DNA from 2 places in the Streptomyces sp. NPDC052496 genome. Region 2 is predicted to be linked to the other one. Evidence: riboswitches for the same ligand, from Rfam matches in the RefSeq annotation. Region 2 holds a riboswitch; the other holds the start of a gene.
What was found. A riboswitch is a leader RNA that binds a small molecule or an ion and turns the genes downstream of it on or off. The one in region 2 is predicted to bind cobalamin.

Region 1: another riboswitch for cobalamin. It lies ahead of AB0L45_RS23225 (CoA-acylating methylmalonate-semialdehyde dehydrogenase); the one in region 2 lies ahead of AB0L45_RS31880 (prenyltransferase/squalene oxidase repeat-containing protein).

Annotation. Positions count from the first base shown of each region.
Region 1 is NZ_JBFAUH010000017.1:143,788-154,535, reverse strand. It holds gene mmsB (3-hydroxyisobutyrate dehydrogenase) at 1-755, opposite strand, end outside; gene AB0L45_RS23235 (enoyl-CoA hydratase/isomerase family protein) at 752-1,855, opposite strand; gene AB0L45_RS23230 (acyl-CoA dehydrogenase family protein) at 1,852-3,060, opposite strand; gene AB0L45_RS23225 (CoA-acylating methylmalonate-semialdehyde dehydrogenase) at 3,075-4,574, opposite strand; cobalamin riboswitch at 4,780-4,960, opposite strand; partial or broken gene AB0L45_RS23220 (short-chain fatty acyl-CoA regulator family protein) at 5,083-6,491, opposite strand; gene aceA (isocitrate lyase) at 6,821-8,104, shown strand; gene AB0L45_RS23210 (hypothetical protein) at 8,256-8,624, shown strand; gene AB0L45_RS23205 (alcohol dehydrogenase catalytic domain-containing protein) at 8,724-9,740, opposite strand; gene AB0L45_RS23200 (inositol monophosphatase family protein) at 9,737-10,699, opposite strand; gene AB0L45_RS23195 (aspartate aminotransferase family protein) at 10,696-10,748, opposite strand, start outside.
Region 2 is NZ_JBFAUH010000029.1:38,598-49,345, forward strand. It holds gene AB0L45_RS31845 (ABC transporter ATP-binding protein) at 1-211, opposite strand, end outside; gene AB0L45_RS31850 (ABC transporter ATP-binding protein) at 204-1,910, opposite strand; gene AB0L45_RS31855 (SapB/AmfS family lanthipeptide) at 2,025-2,138, opposite strand; gene lanKC (class III lanthionine synthetase LanKC) at 2,283-4,916, opposite strand; gene AB0L45_RS31865 (ferredoxin) at 5,101-5,370, opposite strand; gene AB0L45_RS31870 (aldehyde dehydrogenase) at 5,383-6,834, opposite strand; gene AB0L45_RS31875 (MBL fold metallo-hydrolase) at 6,994-8,067, shown strand; cobalamin riboswitch at 8,149-8,347, shown strand; gene AB0L45_RS31880 (prenyltransferase/squalene oxidase repeat-containing protein) at 8,553-9,875, shown strand; gene AB0L45_RS31885 (SCO2322 family protein) at 9,875-10,603, shown strand; gene AB0L45_RS31890 (CbiQ family ECF transporter T component) at 10,576-10,748, shown strand, end outside.

The DNA.
Region 1 (10,748 bases), on a different contig from region 2:
GGGGCCGCGAAGCCGGGCCGGTAGCCGTGGTTGGCGGGGCTGCCGGGTACCGGGCCCGGCACCGGGCAGTTGACGCTCAGCGCCCAGCACTGGCCGCTGGCGGTGGAGGCCACGTCGTACAGGGCCTGGTGGGACAGGCCCAGGCTCTCCCCGAGGACGAACGCCTCGCTGACCCCGATCATCGATATCCCGAGGATCATGTTGTTGCAGATCTTCGCGGCCTGCCCGGCGCCCGCCGCGCCGCAGTGCACCGCCTTCCTGCCCATCGCCGCGAGCAGCGGCTCGGCCCGCGTGAACTCGGCCGGTCCGCCGCCCGCCATGAACGTCAGCGTGCCCGCCTCGGCGCCCACCACGCCGCCCGACACCGGGGCGTCCAGGGCCTGATGACCGGCGCGTACGGCGGCCTCGTGGGCGCCGCGGGCGTCGGCCACGTCGATGGTGGAGCAGTCGATGAACAGGGTGCCGGGACGGGCTGCCGCGAGCAGCCCGCCGTCCTGGTAGAGGGCCAGGACGTGCCGTCCGGCGGGCAGCATGGTGATCACCACGGCCGCGTCCGCCACGGCGGCCGGTGCCGATCCGGCGGGTTCGACACCGGTCTCGGCCGCTGCCGCCAGCGCCTCCGGTGCGAGATCGAAACCGGTCACCCGGTGACCGGCCTTGACCAGATTGGCCGCCATCGGACCGCCCATGTTGCCGAGTCCGATGAAGCCGATCGGGACGGGGGCGCCGCTCCCGCCCTGTGCCTCCGCGTTCACCACGGCACCTCCTGCGTCCCGGCGCCGTCGGCGAGTCCCAGCTCGTCGTCGCCGAGCGGGGCGAAGAAGCGGGCCACGTCCTCGTCCGAGACCTCGGCGAGGGAGGCGGGGGACCAGCGCGGCGTACGGTCCTTGTCGATCACCTGGGCGCGGATGCCCTCGACCAGGTCGGGCGCGGCCAGCGCCGCGCACGAGACGCGGTACTCCTGGTCCAGGACCCGCTCCAGCGGCCCCAGGTCACGGGCCCGGCGCAGCGCCGCCAGGGTCACCTTCAGGGAGGTGGGGGACTTGGCGAGCAGCGTCTCGGCGGCCTCCTTGGCCTCCGGGACGCCGCTGCCGAGCAGCCGGTCGACGATCTCCTCGACGGTGCCGGCCGCGTAGCAGGGGTCGATCCACTCCCGCTGGGCCGCCAGGCCGCCCTCGGGCGCGTCCCGCACGTACCGCGGCAGCACCTCGGGCACCGGGGCGGTGGCGAGGTCCGACAGCAGCGGTTCCAGCGCCTCGGAAGGGACGAAGTGGTCGGCGAGCCCGCACAGCAGCGCGTCGCCGGCGCCCACGGCCGTCCCGGTCAGCGCCAGGTGGGTGCCCAGCTCGCCGGGCGCCAGCGCCAGCAGATACGTGCCGCCGACGTCCGGGACGAAGCCGATGCCGGTCTCGGGCATGGCGACCTGGGACCGCTCGGTGACGATCCGTACGCTGCCGTGCGCCGAGACGCCGACGCCGCCGCCCATCACGATGCCGTCCATGACGGCGACGTACGGCTTGGGGAAGCGCGCGATACGGGCGTTGAGCCGGTACTCGTCGCGCCAGAACGCGGCGGAGGCGGTGCCGGCCCCGGACCGCGCGTCCTCATGGATGGCGCGGATGTCGCCGCCCGCGCACAGCCCGCGCGCACCCGCACCGGTGATCACCACGGTCTCGACCGCGGGGTCGCCCTCCCACTCGGTCAGGGCCGCGTCGATGCGGCGCACCATGGGATGGTCGAGGGCGTTGAGGGCCTTGGGGCGGTTGAGGGTGAGGTAGGCCGCGCGGCCCTCGGTCCGCAGCAGTACGGAGGCGCCGGGCGCGGAGCCGTCCCCTACGGGGTGGTCGCCGGTCATCGGGCGGCCCCCGTTCCGGCCTTGGCGCGGCTGCCCCCGCCGGTCCCCGCCCCGGTCAGCCCGCGGGCCACGATCAAGCGCATGATCTCGTTCGTCCCTTCCAGGATCTGGTGCACCCGAAGATCGCGGACGATCTTCTCCATGCCGTACTCACTCAGGTAGCCATAGCCGCCGTGCAGCTGCAGCGCACGGTCGGCGACGGCATAACCCGTGTCGGTGGCGAACCGTTTGGCCATCGCGCACAGCTGGGGCGCCTGCGGATCGGCCCGGTCCAGCGCCTCGGCCGCCTGCCGCACCAGCGCACGGGCGGCGGCCAGCTCGGTCGCCATGTCGGCGAGCCGGAACTGCAGCGCCTGCGCGTCCAGCAGCCGGCCCCCGAACGCCTCCCGGTCCGCGAGGTACGCCTGCGCCGCGTGCAGCGCGCTCTGTCCGCCGCCGAGGGAGCAGGCGGCGATGCCGAGCCGGCCGCCGTTGAGGCCGTTCATCGCGATGCGGAAGCCGTCGCCCTCCGCGCCGAGCCGCCGGTCCGCGGGGACACGGACCTCGTCGAGGATCACCTGCCGGGTCGGCTGCGCGTTCCAGCCCATCTTCTTCTCGTCGGCACCGAACGACAGCCCCGGATCGTCCCGCTCGACGACGAACGCCGAGATGCCGCCCGGCCCCTCCTCGCCGGTACGGGCCATCACCACGTACACCTGCGAGGCCCCGGCGCCGGAGATGAACTGCTTCACGCCGGTCAGCACGTACGCGTCGCCGTCACGCACCGCACGCGTGCGCAGCGCCGCCGCGTCCGATCCGGCGCCCGGCTCGGTCAGGCAGTAGCTGCCCAGGTCCGCCATCGAGCACAGGCCCGGCAGCCGGCGGGCGCGCTGTGCGTCGTCGCCGTACCGGTCGATCATCCAGGCGACCATGTTGTGGATGGAGAGGTAGCCCGCGATGGACGGGCAGGCGGTGGCCAGCACCTCGAAGACCAGCACGCCGTCCGCGCGGCTCAGCGCGGAGCCGCCGTGCTCCTCCCGTACGTAGATCCCGCCGAGCCCGAGCCCGGCGGCCTTGCGCAGCACGTCCACGGGGAAGTGCTTGTCCTGGTCCCAGGCCACGGCGTGCGGCGCGATGTGCTCCTGCGCGAAGTCCAGCGTGGTCTCGACGATGGCGAGCTGGTCGGCGGTGAGCGAGGTCAGCGAGGCAGCCGTGGTGGTGGTCATGACGCTCATCGCGCTCAGCCCATCGTCGGGAGGGTGAAGCTCGCGCCCTCCTTGACCCCGGAGGGCCAGCGCGAGGTGACGGTCTTCGTACGGGTGTAGAAGCGGACCGCGTCCGGGCCGTGCTGGTTCAGGTCGCCGAAGCCGGACCGCTTCCAGCCGCCGAAGGTGTGGTACGCGACCGGCACCGGGATCGGCACGTTCACGCCGATCATGCCGGTGTTCACCCGGCGGCTGAAGTCCCGCGCGGTGTCACCGTCGCGGGTGAAGAGCGACACGCCGTTGCCGTACGGGTGCTCCGTGGGCAGCCGCAGCGCCTCCTCGTAGTCCGCCGCCCGGACCACCGACAGGACCGGGCCGAAGATCTCCTCCTGGTAGATCCGCATGTCCGGGGTGACCCGGTCGAAGAGCGAGGCGCCCGCGAAGAAGCCGCCCTCGTGTCCCGGCAGGACGAAGTCCCGGCCGTCCACGAGGAGTTCCGCGCCCTCGGCGACGCCCAGGTCCACGTACGCCCGGACCCGGTCCAGCGCGTCCCGGCCGACCAGCGGCCCGAAGTCGGCGTGCGGATCGTCCGAACGGCCGATGCGCAGCCTGCCGACCCGCTCCGTCAGCCGCGCCACCAGCGCGTCCGCGGTCTCCTCGCCCACCGGTACGGCGACCGAGACCGCCATGCAGCGCTCACCCGCCGACCCGTAACCGGCGCCGACCAGCGCATCCACCGCCTGGTCCAGGTCCGCGTCCGGCATCACGATCAGGTGGTTCTTGGCGCCGCCGAAGCACTGGGCGCGCTTGCCGTGCGCGGCGGCGGTCGCGTAGATGTGCGCGGCGACGGGCGTGGAGCCGACGAAGCCGAGCGCCTCGACGCGCGGGTCCTCCAGCAGCGTGTCCACCGACTCCTTGCCGCCGTGCACGACGTTGAGGACGCCCGGCGGCAGCCCCGCCTCCAGGAACAGCTCGGCCAGCCGCAGCGGCACCGAAGGCGCCCGCTCGGACGGCTTCAGGATGAACGCGTTGCCGCAGGCGATGGCCGGCGCGGCCTTCCACAGCGGAATCATCGCCGGGAAGTTGAACGGGGTGATCCCGGCCACCACACCGACCGGGCGGCGCAGCGAGTGCACGTCGATGCCGGTCCCGGCGTTGTCGGTGAACTCGCCCTTGAGCAGGTGCGGGATCCCGGCCGCGAACTCCACCACCTCCAGCCCGCGCTGGAGGTCGCCGTGCGCGTCCGCGACGGTCTTGCCGTGCTCGCCGGACAGCAGCCGGGCCAGCGCGTCCCGCTCGCCCTCGACCAGGCGCAGGAAGTTCAGCAGCACCCGGGCGCGCCGCTGCGGGTTCCACTCGCCCCACTCCGGCTGGGCCGCCGCGGCGTCGGCGATCGCCGCCTCCGTCTCGGCCCGGTCCGCGAGCGGGACGCGGGCCTGCACGGTGCCGGTGTTGGGGTCGTACACGTCGCCGTGCGCACCCGAGGTTCCCGGTGTGGGCTTGCCGCCGATGAAATGGGTCAGTTCTCGGACCATGGAGGGCCTGCTCTCGTCAGGTGAGATCCGGGGATGGCACGGCCGGGCCCACGGCCGGCGCGGGGGCGCGCGGACCGTGACGGGGCCGTGGGACGCGGAAGGCGTGGCAGTGTCAGCGCGCGGGCGGTGCCGCGGGCCGGGCCGGATCACCTGGGCTGTGGGTACGCACCGATGCCATGCGTGTCTGCTCCATCCTCGTGGACAACACGGAAAGAACACCCACGGCCGGTATCCTGGCTTCCGGATCACCGCGCGCCGCCCGCCTTCCCGACGCAGCTGCGTCAGTGGCGTGTTGCTCGGCGTCGCACTCCCCGGTCACAGTGGCGGGACCACGCCGGATTCGCACCGGCTTCCCTGCACCGCGGGCCTACGTCACGAACATATAGTTGGGCGTCCTAGTAAGTCCAGGGGGCCTGGCGGCGGGACCGGTGGGATCGGCGGAAGCCGGTGGGTCGGGCGGATCGGCAGGATCGGTGGGCTCGGTGGGTTCGACGGACTTGGTGGGCCGTCACCCTTCCCGTACGGGATACGGCACGAACGTACTGCTGTTCTCGTCGATGGCCGGCGCCCGGCCGAGCGGCGGCACGGCACGCTGCGGGCAGGCGAGGCGTTCGCAGACCCGGCAGCCCATGCCGATGGGCGTGGCCGCCGCGGCGTTGTCCAGGTCCAGGCCGTCGGAGTAGACCAGCCGGGACGCGTGCCGGATCTCGCAGCCGAGGCCGATGGCGAAGGTCTTGCCGGGATCGCCCCAGCCGCCCCGGTGCCGGGTGACGGTGCGGGCCGTCCACAGGTAGCGGCGGCCGTCGGGCATGGCGGCGATCTGTACGTGGATGCGGCTGGGCGCGGTGAACGCCTCGTAGACGTTCCACAGGGGGCAGGTGCCGCCGGCGCGGGAGAAGTGGAAGCCGGTGGCGGACTGCCGTTTGGACATGTTCCCGGCCCGGTCGACGCGGACGAAGGAGAACGGAACCCCGCGCCGGCGCGGGCGTTGCAGGGTGCTCAGCCGGTGGCACACCGTCTCGTAGCCGAGGCCGAAGCGGTCGGTCAGCCGCTCGATGTCGTAGCGCAGCTCCTCGGCCGCGGCGTGGAACGGGCCGTACGGCAGCACCAGCGCCGCCGCGAAGTAGTTCGCGACACCGATCCGGGCCAGCGACCAGGCCGTCGTGCCCTCCTCGAAGTCCTCCGACGCGAGCCGCGACAGCTCGTCACCGGCCTCCAGCAGCGCCAGCTGGGTGGCCGTGCGAAAGGCGCGCTGCCCGGGCCGCAGCCCGGCCGACAGGCGCAGCACCCGGGCGGCCGGGTCGTAGTGGTGCAGCGGCCCGTCGGGCGTGTCGACGAGGCGTACGCCGTGCCGCTCGGTGAGGCGGGCGGACAGGGCGCGCTGCACCTCGCCGGGGCGGATGCCGAGCTCGGCGGCGAGTTCCTCGGCCGCGGTGTCGGCTTCGTGCAGGTAGTTCTGGCGCCGGTAGAAGAACTCGCGGATCTCCTCGTGCGGCGACAGCGGCACGGCCGGGTCGGCGCTGCCGCCGTCCCGGCCCTCCGCCAGCTCCGCCAGCCGCTCGGTCAGCGCCTGGTTGCGCCGCCCCAGGCCGAGCAGGACGGACGCCACCGCGGGCTGCCGCGCGGCGAGTTCCGACAGGTGGTGGGGGAGACCCGGCCGGCGGCCAGCTCGTCGGCCAGGGCCTCGCGCAGGTCGGCGAGGGTCCGGCTGGTGTCGCGCTCGGAGAAGAAGCCGGGGTCCACCCCGAACGTCTCGGTCAGCCGCAGCAGTACGGGCACGGTCAGCGGCCGGGAGTCGTGCTCCATCTGGTTCAGGTAACTGGGTGAGATGGCCAGCACGCGGGCCAGCGCTGCCTGGCTGAACCCGCGCTCCTCCCGCAGCCGCCGCAGCCGCGCCCCGGCGTAGACCTTGCTCACGGTGCCCCCTCGGTCGCTGCTGCCGTCACCCCGCAGACCCTAACCGCCGTGCGGCTGCCACGGGCCTTCGCAACCTTGGCAATTCGGCTGCCGAAGAGGGGCAGGACTTGGCAACGGGCCACGGTTGATGGCACCGAGTGCCACTGCCAGAGTCGGCAGTGCGGCGGCCCCCGGCATCATTGCTCACCGCGCCATCGGGACGTCCGGGGGCCGCACGCCAGCAGATGACGGGCACAGGTATGGCACGCGGTGCCGAAGATTCGCACCCTTCGCCGGCCACCCGTCCAACAGTCACGCAGCAGCCGCGAGCGAACACCCGGGAGATGGTCATGGCACAGGCAGGTACCAAGACGGCCGAGGAACTGGCCCGGCAGTGGGCGACCGACCCACGATGGCAGGGCACCACCCGTACGCACAGCGCAGCCGACGTGGTGCGGCTGTCCGGCAGCGTCCGCGAGGAACACACCCTGGCCCGCCGCGGCGCCGAACGCCTGTGGCGCCAGTTGCACGAGCGGGACTACCTCCACGCCCTCGGCGCGCTCACCGGCGGCCAGGCCGTGCAGCAGGTCAAGGCCGGGCTCCAGGCCGTCTACCTCTCGGGCTGGCAGGTCGCCGCCGACGCCAACCAGGCCGGCCACACCTACCCCGACCAGAGCCTGTACCCGGCCAACTCGGTGCCCCAGGTGGTGCGCCGCATCAACAACGCGCTGCTGCGCGCCGACCAGATCGCCACCGCCGAAGGCGCGGGCGACACCACCGACTGGCTGGTCCCGGTCGTCGCCGACGCCGAGGCCGGTTTCGGTGGCCCGCTCAACGCCTTCGAGCTGACCAAGGCCATGATCGAGGCGGGCGCGGCCGGTATCCACTACGAGGACCAGCTCGCCTCGGAGAAGAAGTGCGGCCACCTCGGCGGCAAGGTGCTGGTGCCCACCTCCCAGCACATCCGCACGCTGGGCGCGGCCCGCCTGGCCGCCGACATCGCCGACGTGCCCACCGTCATCGTCGCCCGTACCGACGCCCTCGCCGCCAACCTGCTGACCAGCGACGTCGACGAGGCCGACGCCCGTTTCTGCACCGGCGGGCGCACCGCCGAGGGCTTCTACCGCGTCGAGAACGGCATGGCCCCGGCGATCGCCCGCGGCCTGGCGTACGCCCCGTACGCGGACCTGCTGTGGATGGAGACCGGCACCCCCGACCTGGCCCAGGCCCGCGAGTTCGCCGAGGCGATCCACGCCCGGTACCCCGACCAGCTGCTGGCCTACAACTGCTCGCCGTCCTTCAACTGGAAGGCGGCGCTGGACGACGACCAGATCGCCAAGTTCCAGCGCGAGCTGGGCGCGATGGGCTACCGCTTCCAGTTCATCACCCTGGCCGGCTTCCACTCCCTCAACCACGGCATGTTCGACCTCGCCCGCGGCTACGCCGAACACGGCATGACCGCCTACGTCGACCTCCAGGAACGCGAGTTCGCCGCCCAAGAGCACGGCTTCACCGCCGTCAAGCACCAGCGCGAGGTCGGCACCGGTTACTTCGACCTGGTCGCGTCCGCCGTCCACCCCGCCTCCGAGACGACCGCGCTGCGCGGCTCGACCGAAGAGGAGCAGTTCCACTAGGAACGCCCGCAGACCCGGGCGTGCCCGTGCGGCCCTTCACGGGCGCGCCGCGCTCGTCGGCCCGGGGCCCGCAGGACTGAGTACGACATCCGACGGGGCGTGAGTACGTGCACCGATGCCGCGGCGCCCCGGCGCGGGCACGCTGGCGATCATGAACACGCCGGCTCCTTCGACCGCCCCCGCCCCCGCCCCCGCCCCCGCCGAGCTGCCGCAAGGCGACCCGTTCGCGCCCTCCACCACGGCGCTGCGGGTGTTCGCCGGTATCGGCCTGCCGCTGGCCGCCGTCGCGTACGTCCTCTACATGATCATCGTGCTGCACCAGGCGTACAGCGGTGACGGCGCGAGCGGGCCGCTGGCGGGCGTCGCGGACGCGGCGCTGGCCCTGTCTCCTGTCGCGGGCCTGATCGCGCTCTGCGTGCCGGCCGCCGCGATGAGCTGCTCGGCCCGGCGCAACACCGTGTGGCTCCAGTACGCCCTGCTGGTCGCGGGCCCGGTGCTGGCGGCCGTCGACTTCTCCTGACGGCCGCTCGCCGGCAGCCGTACGGGAACGCCGTGACGGCCCCTCCGGCCGGCACCGTGCGCCGGTCGAAGGGGCCGTCCGCCGCGGATCACCCGCGGGTCACTCCGGTACGAGCACCACCTTGAGCGCCGAGTACGGCGTCCCGGGCGCCGCGGCCAGCGCCGCGAAGGCCTCCTCGTGCCGCTCCAGCGGGAAGCGGTGGGTCACCAGCCGCTCCAGCGGCAGCCACCGGGCCAGTTCGATCGCCTTCGGGAACAGCCGGCTGTTGTAGTCACCGGCCCCGATGATCTGCAGGCCGCGCTGGAGGATCTCCAGCGGCCGCACGGTCGCCGACGCCTTGCTGTGGTAGCCCATGATCACCACGCGGCCGCGGTCCGCCGCGTACCCCAGACTCTGCTCCAGCAGATTGCCGACCGTGTCGACGACCACGTCACCGCGCCGCTCCAGCCCGGCCTCGTCCGGCGTGTGCACGCTGACCCGGCCGTCCCCGTCCTGCGCGAACACCGTGCGGCACAGCTCCTGCCGGTACGGGTCCGGCTCGATCAGCAGTACCCGCGCGCCGTAGTGCCGGGCCGCCATCGCGCAGACCACGCCCACCGGGCCGCCGCCGACGATCACCGCGGTCTCGCCGGCCGTCAGCCGGCCCGCCTCGATGTTGTTCAGCGCGCACGCCAGCGGCTCCACGACCACCGCGCGGTCGAAGTCCATGCCCTCGGGCATGGCGTGGATGAACCGCTCGGGCAGCCGGATGTACTCGGCGAACGCGCCGTCCAGGTCGAGCCCGACCTCCGTACCGGCCTTGTTGACGCAGAAGTCCCAGTGCCCGCGCAGGCAGGACGGGCAGCTGCCGCAGTACAGCGTCGGGTTGATGATCACACGGTCGCCCGGCTTGTGCGCGGTCACCGCCGACCCCACCGCGTCCACGGTGCCGACCGCCTCGTGCCCCATCACCACACCCGGCTCGGCGGGGAACTTGCCCACCAGCACACTGCGGTCGGTGCCGCAGATACCGGTCTGCACGACCCGCACCACCACGTCGGTGGGTGCCGTGGCAGCCGGCTTCGGGTGGTCGACCAGCGACACGGTGCGCCCCTCGTCGAGGATCAGGGCCTTCACTTGGTTCCTCCTGCCGTGGTGGGGACGGCGCCGGGGATGTCCCACCGGATGGCGCCGAGCAGTTCCTTGTGCAGCTGCGGGGTGGCCGCCGCGATGCACGACTTCTGGTTCATCGGGTCCAGGTCGAGCAGCTGGGTGGAGCCCAGGTCGTCGCCGTACGCGTCGGTGATGGTGACGCCGCTGCGCTGGGCGAGGTAGACCGCGGCGGCGATGTCGTACGGGAACAGGTGCAGGATCGAGCCGCGCCCGGCCTCCAGGAAGGCGGCCTCGGTCGCCGGGTGGTCGCGCAGTACGCGGTTGCCGATGTCCACGTACGCGTCGAGCTGGCCGGTGATGATGCGCGAGATCGAGAACGTGGCGCTGTTGAACACGAAGACGCCGCCGGTGTTGGCGGACCGGTCCACCAGGTGCGCGTAGGCCGCCGTCATGAGGTGCATGGGGTGGCCGTTGAACTCGATCGACCAGAACATCTTCGCCGGGTCGGTGGTGCGGCTCAGCCGGGGCAGCGGGTGCGGGAAGCCGCCGTGCGTCAGCCCCTCCTCGTCGTCACCGTAGATCCACGCACCCGACTTGATCTCCAGCAGGTGTGCCGCGGTCACGTCGTCCAGCGTCGGCGCTGCCTTCGCCAGCGGGGCCGCGGCGATCGAGACCATGCCCATCTCCAGCCCGGCCGAGGTGGGCCTGGTGCCGTCGATGGGGTCCACGACCAGCACGTACCGCGGATCGGGCGCCAGCTCGACCAGCGAGCCGTCCTCGGTGTAGACCGCGAGCGGCACCTCCGCGTGCTCGCGCAGGTAGGCCAGTACGGCCCGCTCGGCCACCTCGTCCACGTCGAACTGCGCGTCGCCGCCGGGGGAGTCGCCGTGCACCTGCCGGGCCAGGCCCCGGTCGGCGTAGGTCATCAGCTCGGCCCTGACGTGCCGGCCCAGGCCGGTCAGCAGCTTCTTCATCGGTGTCATGCGGCCAGCTCCGCGCGGAAGAGGTTCTCCAGGCGGTCGCACAGCAGCT
Region 2 (10,748 bases):
TGCCGACGGCCGGGGCGCCGTGCAGGAACCCGTCGTCCAGCGCGCGGGCCAGCGCAAAACCGAACAGGAAGGTCTGCGCGGACTCGGCCAGCGACCAGCCCGCGAGGCGGCCCAGCACGCGGCGCCGCCGCTTGAGGAAGCGCGGCCCGGAACGCCGCAGCGGCTCCCCGGGAACGGTCCCGTGCCGCCCGTCCGGAACGGCTTCAGGCATGCGCGGTCTCCTTCGGGGCCGTGGCGAACAGTGCCTGGTACTCGGGCAGCTGCCACAGCTCGGCGTGCGGCGCAAGAGCGCGAATGCGCCCGTCGTCGAGCCACGCCACCAGGTCGGCGCGGGCGGCGGTGGCGGCGCGGTGGGCGACGACGATGCGGGTGGCGGCCTTCACGTCGCGCAGCAGGGCGCGGGTGACGTGCAGTTCGGTGACGGTGTCCAGGCTGGAGGTGGCGTCGTCGAGGACGAGCAGCCGCTCGGCGTGCGCGAAGGCGCGGGCCAGGCCCAGGCGCTGGGTCTCGCCGCCGGACAGCGGCGCGTCCGCGCACCGGGTCGTGTAGCCGTCGGGCAGGCGGTGGATGAAGGGGGCCGCGCAGGCGGCCTCGGCGGCGGACTCCAGTGCGGACTGCCCGGGGGTGTACGAGCCCAGCGCGAGCGTGTCGCGGAGGGTCGCGCCGAGGACCGCCGGACGCTCGAAGGCGTACCCGACCGCGCGGCGCAGGGCGTCGTGCGTCAGGTCGCGCAGCGGCACGTCGTCGAGGGTGATCATGCCGGAGTCCGGGTCGGCCAGCCGTCCGGCGACCGCGGCCAGGACGGACTTGCCGGTGCCGGAGCGGCCGACGACGGCCACCGACGTGCCGCCGGGCACGGTCAGGTCCAGGCCGCGCAGTACGGTGCGGTCGCCGCGCCGCACGGTGACGCCGTGCAGCTTCAGCGTGCCGTCGCCCGCGCTCAGCTGCCGCCTGCCGTAGCGCAGGGCCGGGACCTCCAGGGCCTCCGCGATGCGCCCGGCGGCGGCGCGGGCGTGCACGAGGGTGTTCAGCTGCCCGACGATCTGGCCGATCCCGGTGGCCAGCGCCGCGTACCGGGACGCGGCGAGCAGCCCGCCGACGCTCAGCTCGCCCTGCGCCAGCCGCACACCGGCCACGCACAGCACGGCGATCTGGAGCAGCGGTACGAGCATCGCGCCCTGGGCCGTGGACCGCCCCAGGACGCGCCACGTGCGGTGGCCGTGCCGGGCGAGGCCGGGCAGCGGGGCGAGGATGCGGGCGGTCTCGCGCCGCCGGGTACCGGCGGCGGCGATGGTGCGGGCGCCGCCGACCGCCTCGACGAGCCGGCGCGCCAGTTCGCCCTGGTCCTCCTGGTAGCGCACGACGCAGTCGCCGGTGGCCCGCGCGAAGGTGCGCAGCAGCAGGGCCAGCAGGGGCATGCCGAGGAGGAAGACGGCGGCGGTCCACACGTCCACGTACGCGAGGGCGACGAGCGCGCCGACCGGGGTGACGACGGCGGCGAGCGAGGCCGCCAGGGCGGAGGGCGCGGTGCCGGCGTGCGCGGCGTTGCCGACGACGCGGGTGACCAGGTCGCCGGTGCCGTACCGCTCGGTGGCGCGCGGCCCGGCGGCGAGGAGATGGCGGGTCAGGCGGCGCCGTATCCAGGCGGTGCCGCGGGCGTCGGTGGTGCCGGTGAGCAGCCCGTCGAGCGCGTCCAGCAGGACGATCAGGCCGGTCAGCGCCGCGCAGGCGGCGAGCCAGCGGCCGGCGGGCCGGTGGTCGAGCAGCAGGTCGAGGGTGTGGCCGAGGGCGCCGGGGAGGGCCAGGCCGAGGCCGGCGGACGCGACGGTGAGCAGCAGCAGCGCGGTGGCGCGCGGGGCGCTGTGGCGCAGGGCGCCGCCCAGCAGCCGGTCGGCGGGGGTGACGGTCACGGGCTCTCCCACGGGGGTGTGCGTGCGGCCCGCGCAGGGGCCGCACGCACGTCCGGATCACAACTCCCGGATCAGGTCTACCGGTTCAGGCATTCCGGTAGGCGCGTCGTCCTGTCAGAGACACAGGAGAACGCTGGCCTGGCTCGCGCAGAGCGTCAGGCTGATGGTGCTGCCGCCACCGCCGCCGTGCTCGGGAGCGTCCATCGCCTGCAGGTCGAGAAGTGCCATGACACTTTCCTTTCACTTATGGGGACGTGGTTGTGCAGGTGTTGCTGTATTGCTCGGTGTTGCTTGGTGTTGCTGCGGTTCCGGACGGGCGGGTCGCCCCGCGTCGCCCGGTGTTCGGCTCCGGCACGCAGACCGGAGCCGGCTTCAGGGCCGCCGGTGCTCCGAGGAGGGCGGCGGCGGGAGGAAGGGCAGGTGGACGGGCCGGTCGTGCAGCGCCGCGCCCAGGCCCAGGAGGCAGCCCGCGGACCCGGTGGCCAGGTCCATCGACAGCCGCATCATCTGATCGCCGGGGAAGGCCAGGTGCTTCTGGTAGGGCATGGCGTACCAGCTCAGGTAGGAGATCTGGGCGGCCAGCGCACCGTCGAGGTCGGGAGCCGGCGTGGTGGTCCGCGCGAGGTGCAAAACGCATCCGGCACGGCCGCGGAAGAGTCCGGGCTGTACGTAGAAGCGGGACATCGCGGCGGGCAGGACGGCGGTGCGCGCCTGCTCGAACTCCTCGTCCGCGCGGTGCCTGAGGTACTCGTCGAGGACCGTGGCGATGCCGACGCTGCCGCCGCCGAGGTACGGCATGGTCCGCCAGCCCTCGTCCACGACCAGCGCGCCGTCCTTGTCCCGTACGCAGCGCGCCAGGTCGCGACGGAGCGCCTCGGCCGCGAGGTCGAGCAGCCCGGGGTCGCCGGTGGACTCGTACAGCCGCAGGAACAGCAGCGCGGGTCCGGTGGCGCCGCGCAGCAGGCCGGCCCGCTTGCCGCAGGCGTCGAGCCGGTCGGCGGCGTGTCCGGCGGCCTCCAGGGCGCGTTCGCGCAGTTCCCGTTCGCCGCGGGTGCGGGCCAGGTCGTCGAGTGCCAGGCCGAGGCCGGCCAGGCCGCCGTTCAGGTCGGGGGCGAGGCGGTGCCACTTCTCGGCGAGGACCTGTTCCAGCAGGTCCGTGGCGCGGTCCTGGTGGCCCAGCCGGTCCAGCACCCAGGCGACGCCGGACAGCCCGTCGTAGAACCCCAGCGGGGAGCCGGGCGGGGGCGGGGCCGTCTGCCGGAGCAGCCACTCCTCGCCTTCCTCGTACCGCCCGGCGCCGGTCTCGGCGAGCGCGTGCAGCACGCCGGCGGCGCCGTGCGCGATCCCCAGGCCGCCGCCGTCCGAGAACTGGGCGATGTCGCCGGGGAAGAGCCGGTCGGTGCGTTCGGGGGTGGCCGAGGCGAGGATGCCGCGGACGATCGAGTCGCGGCTGTGCGGCCAGTCGGCGGGCTCGGCCGGGAGGTAGGGCGCGGGTCCGGTGCGCCGCTTCTGGGGCGCGGGCTTCGTCCCGTCGTCCGCGGTGGTCGCGTCCGGCGGCCCCTGGATCACCTCGACCGCCCCGGCCAGGAATTCCGCGGGTACGTCCGGGAATTCGTGCGCCACGACCTCGGCGAGGTGCGCGGCCTTGTCCCGGTCGATCACCAGCAGCGAGGTCATCGGCAGGAACAGGGCGATCCGCAGGCAGGCCAGCGCGTAGCGGTCCACGTCGGCGCCGGACCGGTCGGCCGGCGCCATGAAGCCCGGGTGGGCCAGGGTCTGGCGCAGCTTCGCGCCGTCCACCGCCGCCGCCTCGAAGTCCAGCAGCCGTACGCCGCGTTCGTCGAAATCGACCATGATGTTGAACATGTGCAGGTCGTTGAAGACGACGCCGTGGCGGTGCAGGACGGCGACCGCTTCCTCGACCGCCGCGTGGACGTCCAGCGCCCAGCGGGTGTACTCGGCGAGCCGCTGCGGGCTCGGGGAGGCCGTCGTCAGCGGGTGCCGCTCGGCGAAGAAGGCGTTGAGGGTGCGCCCCTCCAGGAAGTCCATGACCAGGAAGCGGTGGTCGTCCAGGAGGAACCAGTCCCGCACCTCCGGCGCCACGCCGCTCCCGGACAGCTTCTCCAGGGCGGCCCGTTCACGCTCCAGGCGGGTCACCGCGTCGGCGCCGTCGGCGGCCAGGCCGGCGTGCGGACGCGCCTCCTTGAGCACCACCTTGTCGCCGGTGCGCCGGTCGCGCCCCAGGTAGACGCCGCCGCCGTTGGAGAAGTGCAGTGCCGACTCGATCTGGTACGGCAGGTCAGTGACGGTGGTGGAGTTGCGGGCGGCGAGCTGCGGGGCCAGGAAGTCCGGCAGCGTCACCCACTCCGGCGGCTGGAAGCGCGGCTCGCGCCGGTCGGGCACCAGCTTGCCCTCGGGGTTCTCGATCGCCCCGACGAGGCTGCCGTGCTCGTCGACGCAGAAGCGCCGCGCGAAGCCGCCGTAGCGTACGTACAGCGGCCCGTTCTGCCACCGCAGGTCGGTGAGGATGTACGGGCCGGCCTGGCCGTCCAGCAGCGCGCCCAGCTCGCGCAGCACGGTGTGCAGCTGCCGCTCGTCCGACGGGTAGATGGTGGCGAACTTGCCGCTCCCGCCGCGGTCGGCGTACTTGGAGTTGCGCATGTGCATCGGGCGCGGCCCGGGCACGAACTTGAACGGGATCAGCCGGTCGACGCAGTAGTCCCACACCTGGGAGGCGGTCTTCTCGGCGTTCTCCGTACAGGCGGAGACGTGGATCTTCCAGCCCTGCGCGGGCAGTTCGGGCCGCGGCTGTCCGTCGGCGTCGACGGGGTTCACGTGGAGCCAGTCCCCGGAGAGGAAACACCGCCACCCTTCGGGGACTGCGCGCTGGGCCGCTTCGTAGAGAGGGCCACTGCCGGACGCGGTTCCGTTCCCGGCGGACAGACGGTCCGGTGTCTCGTAGAAGATTCTGTCGGCGAGACAGTACACCTCGTACCGCTTGTCCATCGTCTCCCCCCTCGGCGGCGTGGCATCGAGATTTCCACGCCGCCGCGGGCCGTTAACAGTCCCAGATGTCACGAGGTGACCGTGAGAAGTTCACGGGTTACTGACGGTACGTACCGGTGGGCGCGGGCCTCGCACCCGTACCGCCCAGAGGGAGGGCGCGCCGCCCCCGGTGGCCGGAAGCCGCTCACTCCTCCGGCGGGAAGACCACCTCTCCCGTGGCGGCGAGCCGTACGGTGATCGCCTCGACGGGGCAGCCCTCGGCCGCCGCCAGCACGTCGTCGCACGCGTCGCACTCGGGATGTACGGGGTGCGACTGGCGCGCCGTGTCCAGCTCGAAGCCGTCGGGGGCGGTGGCCACGCACAGGCCGGAGCCGATGCACACGCTCCGGTCGACCTCGACGTGCCAGCGGCCGGGCGCCCCGGCCCGCTCGTCCTTGCCGCTCGTGCCGTTCACGCGGTCCTCCCCTCACCCTTCCGCCGGCAGGTGAATCATCTTGTGCTCCAGGTACTCCCCGAAGCCCTCGGGCCCGAACTCCCGCCCGATGCCGGAGTTCTTGTAGCCGCCGAACGGGCCGAGCATGTCGATGCTGAAGGTGTTCACGGAGTACGTGCCGGTGCGCACCCGCCGCGCCACGTCGATGCCGTGCTCGGTGTCCGCGGTCCACACCGAGCCGGACAGCCCGTAGTCGGAGTCGTTGGCGATCCGGACGGCCTCCTCCTCGCCCTCGTACGGCAGCAGGCAGATCACCGGACCGAAGATCTCCTCGCGGGCGATGCGCATGGCGCTGGACACCTCGCCGAACAGGGTCGGCTCGACGTACCAGCCGGTCTCCAGCCCCTCCGGCCGCCCGCCGCCGGTCAGGATCTTGGCGCCCTCGCGCTGCCCGAGCGCGACGTAGTCCAGCGAACGCTGCTGCTGGCGCCGGGTGACCAGCGGACCGACCTCGGTGGCCGGGTCCAGCGGATCACCCACGCGCAGGGCGGACGCGGCGGCGGCGAGGCGTTCGGCGACCTCGTCGTAGCGCTCGCGCGGCGCCAGGATGCGCGACTGCGCGATGCACGCCTGCCCGTTGACCAGGTACGCGTACGGCACGATGCCCGCCACCGCCGCGTCCAGGTCGGCGTCCGGCAGGATGACGGCGGCCGACTTGCCGCCCAGTTCCAGCGTCACCCGCGTCAGGTTGCACGCCGCGACCTCCATGACGCGCTTGCCCGCCGCGACCGACCCGGTGAACGCCACCTTGTCCACGTCCGGGTGCCCGACCAGGTACTCGCTCACCTCGCGGTCCGCCGGGAGGATGGACAGCACCCCCGGGGGCAGCCCGGCCCCGCTCGCGATGTCCGCGAGCAGATAGGCGTCCAGCGGTGTCTCGGGCGACACCTTGAGCACCACCGAGCACCCGGCCAGCAGCGCCGGCGCCAGCTTGGCCGCCGCGGTGAACTGCGGCACGTTCCACGGCACCACGGCCGCCACCACACCGGCCGGCTCGCGCCGCACCAGCAGCGGCCCGAGCACACCGGCCCGGCGCTCCTCGAACGGGAAGTCCCGGGCGACGGTGAGCGCCGCGTCCCACGCCAGCACGGAGGCCAGCGCCTGCACCATCACACCCGAGGTGTACGGGGTGCCGTTCTCGGTGCTGATGACCCTGGCGATCTCCTCGCTGCGCGCGGCGAAGGCGTCCTTGATGCGCGTGACCACCGCGATCCGTTCGGTGAGCGGCGCGTCCGCCCACACCCCGGAGTCGAAGGAGGCGCGGGCCGCGGAGACGGCCCGGTCCACGTCGGTGCGCGAGGCGTGCGGCACCCGGCCGACGACCTGCTCGGTGTGCGGCGAGACCACCTCGATGGTGCCGCCGCCGGCCGGGTCGGCGAACTCGCCGCCTATGTAGAGCTGTTCGTACTCGACGAGTGCGCTCATGGCTGCCGCCTCCTGCGGGTCGACCGGTGGGTGATCACGCACCTGGAGCGGTACGCAGATTTTCTGACGCCGCATCAGGACTGATACCAGTTCTAGTTATGCTGGGCAATGCTCGGTACGGGGGCGCGGCGCGTCCGCGCGGAGGCGGAGGTGCGGCGGATGACGGCAGCGGCCCGGACCGGAACGGCGGCGGGCGGACCCCGGGTGACCGACCACCGGGGCGGCGTGTGGTCGATCGCCGTCCCCATACCGGACAACCCGCTCGGCCACACCCTCGTCCACCTCCTGGAGACCGGCCGCGGCCCGGTCCTGGTGGACACCGGGTGGGACGACCCGGACGCCTGGGACACCCTGACCGCCGGGATCGCCGCCTGCGGCTTCGAGGTCACCGACCTGTACGGCGTCCTCCTCACCCACCACCACCCCGACCACCACGGCCTCTCCGCCCGCGTACGGGAGGCGTCCGGCGCGTGGCTCGCCATGCACGCCGCGGACACCGCCGTCGTACGCCGCACCCGCGAGGCCGAACCCGGCCGGTGGCTGGACTACCTGATCGCCAAGCTGACCGCGGCCGGGGCACCCGACAGTCACCTGGCACCGCTGCGCCTGGCCCGCGCCCGCGGACAGGTGCGCGAGCTCCCCGGGCTGCGCGCCGCGCTGCCCGACCGGGAGATCACCCCCGACGCGCTCCTCGACCTGCCCGGCCGCAGGCTGCGCGCCGTCTGGACACCCGGCCACACGCCCGGCCACGTGTGCCTGCACCTGGAGGAGGAGCATCCGGCGCGGCGGCCCGGCCACGGCCGGCTCTTCTCCGGCGACCACCTGCTGCCGGGCATCAGCCCGCACATCGGGCTGTACGAGGACCCGGGCGACACGGCGGTCACCGACCCCCTCGGTGACTACCTGGCCTCCCTGGAACGCGTCGCCCGGCTCGCGCCCGCCGAGGTGCTCCCCGCCCACCAGCACGCCTTCGCCGACGCGCCCGGCCGGGTACGCGAGCTCCTCGCCCACCACGAGGAGCGGCTGGCCGGCCTGCGCGCGCTGCTGGCCGTGCCCCGCACGCCGTGGCAGCTCGCCGAGGCCATGGAGTGGAACCGGCCGTGGGAGCGGATTCCGTACGGGTCGCGGAACATCGCCGTCTCGGAGGCGGAGGCGCATCTGCGGCGGCTGGTGCGGCTGGGGCTGGCGGAGGCGGTGCCGGGGCCGGAGCCGGTGACGTACCGGGCGGTGTGAGGAGCGGGCGGCAGGCGGAGCGGGGGGAGCGCCGGGTGGCGGGCCCGTGCCCGGGTCTCCCCCGGCCCGCCGGTTAAGGTGTGCGAGACAATTTCATCCTGTGCCCGATCGGGGGAAGCCGGTGGAAATCCGGCGCTGACCCGCAACCGTGATCCGGGACGTACGGCACCGCCGCACCGGCCGCCGCCGGGACCGTGAGAAGATCCCGCGCACCGGCCGTCCGCGCCGGGCCCCGTACGCCCGGTGAGCCGGAGCACCCGCTGGGGCACGACCAAGGCTCCCGCCACCGGCAGGCCGCGCCTCCTCGCGCGGACGGCCGGTGCGCGGCACCGTCGAGGTATGCGGAGCTGAGCCCGGTGCCACCGCGGCCGGTCACCGACCGGCGGGCGGCGGGGCGTCCGAGTGCGGCTGCGCACCCACCGCAGCACCCACACCGGCCCACCGCGGACCCACCGCAGCGAACTGACCCGAGAGGCACCGACCCGATGGCCACCACGGCTTCCCAGGCTTCCCCGGCCCCCAGGGCTTCCACGGCCCCCACCCTCGCCGCCCTGGCGCGGCGCGCCGCCGCGGCGCTGGCCGGGGCCGCCGTGCTGTGCGCGGCCGGTGCCCCGGTGGCGGCCGCCGACTCCCCCGCGCCCGCCGCCAAGGCGTCGAAGCTGCCCGACGGGCTGTACGGCACCAAGGACCCGCAGTACGACGGCGTGTGGCGGCAGTCGCTCGCCCTCCTCGCGCAGCGCACCGTCGGGGTGCGTCCGTCGGTGGCGGGCGTCGACTGGCTCGCCGGACAGCAGTGCGCGGACGGCGCCTTCAGCGCGTACCGCGCCGAACCGGCGAAGGCCTGCGACGACAAGACGATGCGGGACACCAACCAGACGGGTGCCGCGGTCCAGGCGCTGGCCGCGCTCGGCGGGCACGACGACGCCGTACAGAAGGCCGTGAAGTGGCTGAAGTCGGTACAGAACGACGACGGCGGCTGGCCCTCGATGAGCGGCTCGCCCAGCGACGCCAACTCCACCTCCGTGGTGATCGGCGCGCTCCAGGCCGCGGGTCAGAAGCCGGAGTCCGTCAAGAAGGGCGACAAGTCCCCGTACGACGCGCTGGTCTCCTTCCAGCTGGGCTGTGACGCGAAGGAGGGGGAGCGCGGCGCGTTCGCCTTCCAGCCCAAGGACGGCAAGCTGGCCCCGAACGCGGACGCCACGGCCGCCGCCGTGCTCGGCGGGCTGGGCAAGGGCTTCGTGGTGGACCCGGCGGGCAAGGACGTCGACGAGCCGGTCGAGCCCCTGAAGTGCGCCGGGGGCGAGGACCCGAAGCGGAACCCGCAGCAGGCCTCCGAAGGCGGCGCGGCCTACCTGGTCGCGCAGCTCGGCGCGGGCGGGCAGCACCTGAAGTCCGCGATGCCCGGCGCCGGGGACCAGCCGGACGTCGGCAACACCGCCGATGCCGTCGTGGCACTCGCCGCGGGCGGGCACGGTGCCGCCGCGCAAAAGCCGTTGCAGTGGCTTCAGAAGAACTCCGCGAACTGGGCCAAGGAGGCCGGACCGGCCGCGTACGCGCAGCTGGTGCTGGCCGCGCACGCCGCGGGCGCCGACCCGCGCGCCTTCGGCGGCGCCGACCTGGTCGCGCAGCTGAACGCCACCGGCCCCAAGCCGGCCGGCAGCTCCGCGCCGTCCGCCGCGCCCGAGAAGGACGCCAAGGACCAGGACGAGCAGGGCTCCGGCGCGTGGTGGGTCTTCGGCGTCGTGTTCGTCGCGTGCGTGGGCATCGGGTTCCTGATCAGCGGCCGCCGGAAGAAGAACGGCCTCTGATGCGACGCCCGCCGCTGCCCCGCTCCCGCTCCGCGCGCCTCCTCGGCGCCCTGGCCCTGGCCGGTACGGTCACCGGCCTGGGCGCGGCGCCCGCCCAGGCGCAGGAGTACCGCTACTGGTCGTTCTGGGACGGGCCCGCCGCCGGCGCCCCGGCCTCCGGGGACGGCGGCTGGTCGTACGCGACCGAGGGCCCGGCCACCAGCCGCCCCCGGGACGGCGCCGTGGCGGGCTTCCGCTTCACCGTCGGCGCCGACTCGAAGGCGGCCGGCAAGCCGCGCCGTGCCGCGGACTTCGACGCGATCTGCGGCACGACCCCCGCCCAGGACGGCAGGAAGCGCGTCGGCCTGGTCCTCGACTTCGGCACGAAGGCGGAGGCACCGGCCGGGGAGAATCCGCCGCCGGTCCGTACGGAGTGCGCGCGGCTGCCCGAGGACGGGACGGTCGGTGACGCGCTGGCCGCCGTCGCGGGGCCGCTGCGGTACGACACGAACGCGCTGCTGTGCGCCATCGCCGGATATCCGAAGGCGGGGTGCGCGGAGAAGGCGGGGCCGGGGGCCGGGAGCGGCTCCGGTTCACCGGAGCCCGGGGCTTCCGACGGCGCCTCCGCCTCGGGCGAGGAGGCGGACGACGACGCGGGCGGCCCCTCCGCCGGACTGATCGGTGGCCTCGCCGTCGTGGCCGTCCTGGGCGCGGCGGCCGGGTGGCAGGCCCGCCGGCGCCGCCGGTGAGCGCCCGCGTCCCCCGCGCCACCCGCTCCACCGCGCTGCACGCGGGCGCCTGGTGGCTGTGGGCGCTGGGCCTGGCCACCGCGGCGTCCCGGACGACCAATCCGCTGCTGCTGGGTCTGCTGGTCGGTGTCGCCGGGTACGTCGT